One region of the Alteromonas sp. genome, then DNA from elsewhere that is predicted to be linked to it. Evidence: predicted binding sites of a transcription regulator. Region 1 holds the regulator's gene; the other holds the start of a gene.

Evidence for each region. The regulator FNR, encoded in region 1, switches genes on or off when oxygen is low (the NO sensors DNR and NnrR bind a similar motif). The targets are predictions, from matches to a motif close to TTGATCTAGATCAA.
Region 2: a site for FNR is predicted at 809-822, ahead of AC4PME_RS18745 (cytochrome ubiquinol oxidase subunit I). Genes of this name have one in related genera too.

What each region holds. Positions count from the first base shown of each region.
Region 1 covers NZ_CFHOXV010000076.1:2,461-5,635, reverse strand. The annotation lists gene uspE (universal stress protein UspE) at 53-973, opposite strand; gene fnr (fumarate/nitrate reduction transcriptional regulator Fnr) at 1,077-1,820, opposite strand; gene AC4PME_RS20330 (sulfite exporter TauE/SafE family protein) at 1,842-2,510, opposite strand; gene ccoS (cbb3-type cytochrome oxidase assembly protein CcoS) at 2,503-2,694, opposite strand; gene AC4PME_RS20320 (heavy metal translocating P-type ATPase) at 2,699-3,175, opposite strand, start outside.
Region 2 covers NZ_CFHOXV010000051.1:15,456-18,630, forward strand. The annotation lists gene AC4PME_RS18740 (sigma-54 interaction domain-containing protein) at 1-736, opposite strand, end outside; gene AC4PME_RS18745 (cytochrome ubiquinol oxidase subunit I) at 1,081-2,655, shown strand; gene cydB (cytochrome d ubiquinol oxidase subunit II) at 2,652-3,175, shown strand, end outside.

The sequences.
Region 1 (3,175 bases):
TACAAAAGCAGACGGAATGCTGCTACACAAGCAGCATTCCGTTATCGCCCATTTACTTAACCGGAGACGTAAACCCGTCAGGTTTAACCGCCAGCACATCGCAATTCAGGTTATCAATAACATGCTCTGCAGTATTGCCCAAAAAGGCGGCTGATAAGCCTGTACGTCCCACAGTACCGATGACGACGAGTTCTGCATCCAGCTGTTCAGTCACTTTCGGGATAGCTATATCGGGTGATCCCTCAACAACATGGCAATTTGCTACGCCGATCCCAAATTTAGCGCTGTGGTTTTCCATTTCCTGAACATGATGGTTTCGCACAGCGTTATGATACGTCTCAGGATTGAAATCGGGGATCTCAATGGCAATATTCAGTGGTGCAGAAGGATAGGCATTAACCAGATGTACCTGACCACTCAGTAACTCTGCGTAATCCTTTGCAATACCGGTCAACTTGTCATTCAGTTGTGCATGCTCTTTGTCTTCTGTACCCACATTGACTGCCGCAACAATATTACCGTGTTCAGGCCAGGCATGGGCTTTGACAAGTAAAACCGGAGCCGGACATTTTCTCAGTAAGTGCCAGTCTGTCGGTGTAAAAAGCACTGATGCAAAATCATCGTGTTTGCGGGTAGCTTTAACGACCAGGTCAATCTGACGGTTAATGGTGTAGCGGGTAATGGCTTCGTAACGTTTATCACTCCACTCAACAGCAACCTGTACATCATAATCATCGTAGCGGGTCAGGTTTTTTTCTGCCCAGGCAATGCGGTCTTTGGTTACCGCATCACGCATGGCTTCACGCTCACTGCGGGTGAGCATTGTTGTCATGTCATAAGAAAAGTCGTATACAACAAGCAGTGCGTGTACTTCTGCACCGGTTTTACGGGCAATTTCGATGGCTCTTGAAAGGGCAGGTTGTTCAGGGTTGTCAGCCTGAACGACGGCGAGAATACGTTTGCAGGTGATCATGGCGTCTCTCCTTATTGATGCAGACAATAAATACTGCCTTCATCTTTAGTATAAGACTTACAGCAGGAGAGACGTTGTTTCAGATCAATATTTCAACGGGATCTTAATCCACGCAAAGGGTAGGAATGTCCATAGAGTGCAGCTTTTTATCCATAGCCGCAAAATCCAGAACAGTAATGAGCTTCCCGTCTACTTTTATAATGCCTTCTTTCTGGAAGCGGGTCAGTAAGCGGCTGATCGTTTCTACCGTTAAACCGAGATAATTACCTATTTCGTTGCGGGTCATACTCAAATTGAACTGACGGTGAGAAAAACCCCGTTCCTCAAAGCGACCGGACAGATGTGCGATAAAATAAATCAGGCGTTCTTCTGCCGTCCGTTTATTCAGCAGCATCATCATTTCGTGATCCTGCTTAATTTCAGCACTCATAAAGCGCATGATCTGATGGCGCAATTTCGGGAATTGCTCAGACATTTTTTCAAGAGTGGAATAGGGCAGTTCACACACCATAGCCGTTTCCAGCGCCTGAGTGTAACTCTGGTGAGTGTCGTCACGTAAACCGTCAAAACCGATAATATCGCCCGGGAAGTGGAAACTGATAATTTGCTCTTCACCTTCTTTATCGGTGACAAAAGACTTAAATGAACCTGCCCGTACAGCGTACAGAGAGGTAAATTTATCACCGGCTTCTACCAGGGTATCGTGTTTATGCAAAGGCTTTTTGCGTTCAATGATGTCATCCAGTGACTCAATCTCAGTTTTGTTGAGAGCCACGGGCAGACACAGATGGCTGAAACTGCAATTCTGGCAGTGTATAGAAAAATCCGAACGTTTTTGCATGCTCACTTTCCGCTGTTTGCGATAATTCTAATGTATAGTACTTAAAGCCCGCCACAACAGCAATAATGCGTAAAACAGCAAACTCAAAGCAATGATCTGACGAACTACGGGTTGTCTGAAACCTGAGGAAAGCCAGTCTGCACCAGCCCGGACAGCCAGCAACGCCGGTAGCGTTCCTAAACCAAAACCGGCCATGATTACTGCACCGGATATTGCCGTCCCTGAAGCCAGTGCCCACGTCAGGGTGGAATAAACCAGTCCACAGGGCAACCATCCCCAAATCATACCATAGGGAAAGGCGCTAATAGGAGACCTGAAAGGTAAAAACCGTTTCGACAGCGGCTGAATTCTCTGCCAGAGTTTACTGCCGAGGGCTTCAACAGCGGTCAGGCCACGCCACCAGTTACCCAGATAACAGGCCATGGCAATCAGCATGATGCCACTGAAGACGGCGAGTACGGGGCCGGTCACCGGTACAGCATCTTTTGCTATCTGCCCGATGCCGCCGGTAACAGCGCCGGCAAGTATGTAGCTGAATATACGACCAAAGTTGTAGCTAAGCGCATAGGGTAAAGGGGATGAGCCTGCCGGCGTGGCGGCAGACAGTGCCAGCGATACGCCGCCGCACATTCCCACACAATGAACGCCTCCGCCCAGCCCGACCAGCAAGGCAGATAAAAACGACAGATCACTCATTGAGTTTTTTTCGTTCTTCGGCCAGCTTTTTTTCTTCAGGAGATAAATCATCATCGAAAAGAATACTGTAGCCCTGGCGATCCAGGTCTTCAAACTGGTTCGATTTTACTGCCCAAAAAAATACGCCGATGGCAATGGCCACAATGATCACAGCAAGGGGAATAAGGACGTAAATTATACTCATAGCGTTACTTTAACAGTCTCGTCGAATTAGTGACTACCAGAATACTACTCAGGCTCATACCAATTACCGCCATCCACGGCGTCAGGATGCCGGACACTGCAAACGGCAGGATAACCAGATTGTAGCCTATGGCCCATCCCATATTCTGCCTGACAGTCACTTTTACTCTTCTGGCCATATGAGTGAGGTGTCCGAGTACAGCCAGCTTATCATTTAATAAAATCACATCCGCGGCACTTTTTGCGATATCCGTGGCATTACCCACTGCAATGCCAACATCAGCCGCTGCCATCACCGGTGCATCGTTAATACCATCACCCAGCATCATGACATGACGGCCCTGCCGCTGAAGGGCTGTCACAGCGTTTAATTTATCTTCAGGGCTGTTCCCGCCTGTGGCTTTGTCTACGGGTAAATTCGCTGCAATGTCGTCAACATTTTGCTGAATATCGCCACTCAGAATTATCCGCTCCAGTTGCGC
Region 2 (3,175 bases), on a different contig from region 1:
ATCGCAGCAGCTTGACCTGCATACTCATTGGCACATCGCCAATTTCATCGAAAAACACCGTACCGCCACTGGCCACATCAATGAGCCCTTTTTTTGACGATGATGCGCCGGTAAATGCTCCTTTCTCGTGACCGAACAGCTCTGATTCAAATAATGACTCAGTCAGTCCGGTGCATTCAATGACCACAAACGGTTTGTCTTTCCGTGAGCTGCTTTCGTGAATAGCGTGGGCGACAAGTTCTTTTCCGGTGCCTGTTTCTCCCTGCAATAACACGGCAATGTCTGCCGGTGCAGCGCGGCTGATTTGATGCAGCATATTCCTGAAAGACGGCGCACTGCCAATGAGTTTCGCATTACCGGCCCCGGGAGAAGCAAAGGTGATCTGCTCCAGCACCTCCAGGTAGCCAAGCACCATGCCATCTTCGTCCTCCACCGGCTTCATTGTGATCTGGCAATGAGAATCGCCTGTGCGGGTTTTGTGATTGTGTACCACTGAGCTTGGTCTTTGTGTGCTTTTGCATTCAGCAAGGGGGCAGTCTTCTCCGGCTTGATCACAGGGTACAGCATTGTTGTGAGACACGCTGAAGCAGGTGCTTTTACCGGTGATGATGTGCTCTTCGTAGGTGTCGCGGTAGAGCTGATTAACCGCATGCACCACATAATCCGGCGTGATAAAAATCGCCGGTTTATCAATCGCATTGATCATCGACTGAATAATAGAAATGTTCACGTTCATCCCCCCTGGTGAATTGTGACAATTATGTCACAAGGTATGTCAAAAATGACTTTATTTTTCCGGTGAGAAAGCTTGCGTTGGATCAAATAGCGGCCTGTTCGAAGGGTGTAAGGTAGCGGCTATGAAATTTGCGATGTATCCGAAGTCGTCCGGTGGCTCAAACATCCCTGTTGTGTTCGTTATTCACGCTTTCTGCGCACAATAATTGCGGTTTTTGATTTATCTCACGCTTCTGTGATTGCCAACGTTACTCTGTGGCACGACTTCTGCTCTGCCAGTGATATTAAATTCGGCTACATCGTCGACATTTCGCCAAATTACTAATTAATCGGGAGATGTTCCTAATGAGCGATACATTACTGGAGTTATCGCGCTGGCAGTTTGCATTGACTGCTATGTTCCACTTTATCTTTGTACCCCTTACCTTAGGTATGACTTTCCTGCTTGCCATCATGGAATCGGTTTACGTGATGACCGGCAAGGAAATCTACAAACAGATGACCAAATTCTGGGGTAAGTTGTTCGGGATAAACTTTGCGATTGGTGTGGCTACCGGCCTCACCATGGAGTTCCAGTTCGGTATGAACTGGTCTTATTATTCACATTACGTGGGTGACATTTTTGGCGCACCATTGGCTATTGAAGGCCTGATGGCGTTTTTCCTTGAATCAACCTTCGTCGGACTGTTCTTCTTTGGCTGGGACCGCATGTCAAAAGTGAAGCACCTTATGGCTACCTGGCTGGTGGCTATCGGTTCTAACTTTTCGGCGCTTTGGATCCTTATCGCCAATGGCTGGATGCAAAACCCTGTGGGCGCCGACTTCAATGTTGAATCTATGCGGATGGAAATGACCAGCTTCGCTGACGTTATTTTTAATCCGGTGGCACAAGTGAAGTTTGTACACACTGTCTCTGCAGGCTATACCACAGGCGCAATGTTCGTGCTGGCTATCTCCAGTTATTACTTACTGAAACACAAGCATGTTGCGTTTGCCCGCCGCTCTTTTGCCATCGCTGCAAGCTTCGGTCTGGCGTCTGTGTTATCAGTGATTATTCTGGGCGATGAAAGCGGATATGAAATCGGTGATGTGCAGAAAGTGAAACTCGCCGCTGTAGAAGCAGAGTACGAAACCCATCCTGCGCCTGCGCCATTCACCATCTTTGGTATTCCGAATGACGAAGAAGAGCGTATGGACTACGCCATTCAAATCCCCTACGCCATGGGTATCATCGCCACCCGCAGCTTTGATGAGGAAGTTACCGGCATTAAAGATTTGAAAGAGCAGCACCGTGTTCGCATTTTATCCGGTGTGCAGGCATACAAGCACATGGATGCAGTGCGTGACGGTTCAGCCACGCCGGCAGAGCAGGCGCTGTTTGATGCGAATAAAGAAAATTTGGGTTACGCCATGCTGCTGCAACCCTTTACGCAGGACATTACACGGCCTACACCTGAAGCGCTTGAGCGTGCCGTGGATTACAGTATTCCGCCTGTTGCACCGCTGTTTTATTCCTTCCGCTTAATGGTACTGGCAGGCTTTTTAATGCTGGCTCTGTTCGCGGCAGCGTTCTGGTACAGCACTAAACATCGCATTACTCAGCCCCGCTGGCTACTGAAATCAGCCCTCTACGGCTTACCTCTGCCCTGGATTGCCTGTGAAGCAGGCTGGTTCGTCGCCGAGTTTGGTCGTCAGCCATGGTCTATTGCAGAAGTACTGCCGGTCCACGTGTCTGTTTCCAATCTGAGTGTGGGTGATGTGGTATTCACCATGGTGGGCTACACCTTGTTCTACACCGTGATGTTCATTATCAGCTTCTACCTGATGAAGAAATTCGCCAAAAAAGGACCGGTTCCTCCCGGCGACGAACAGGATGGAGCAAGCGTAATTGGTTTAACTGAAAAAGGAGCAAACGCATGATCGATTATGAAGTGTTGCGGGTGATCTGGTGGGTGCTTGTCGGTGTGTTACTGATTGGCTTTGCCATTACCGACGGCTTTGATTTAGGTGTAGGTTCGCTGCTTACTATTATCGGGCGTACCGACGAAGAGCGACGGGTGATGATTAATACCATCGGCCCGCACTGGGACGGCAACCAGGTGTGGTTCATCACGGCCGGTGGCGCTATTTTTGCTGCCTGGCCAATGATTTATGCTACTGCGTTTTCCGGCTTTTACATCGCGTTATTTCTTACGCTTGCTGCGTTATGGATGCGCCCCATCGGCTTCGATTACCGTAGTAAACTGCCCGGAGCAAAGTGGCGTCAGCGTTGGGACTGGGCGTTGTTTGCCGGCGGATTTGTTCCGGCACTTATCTTTGGTGTTGCGTTCGGAAACCTGTTGCAGGGCGTACCCTATGAATTTGATAACACGTTGAAATCCACCTACACCGGTTCTTTCTTCGGGTTATTGAATCCCTTTGCCATCCTGACCGGTCTGGT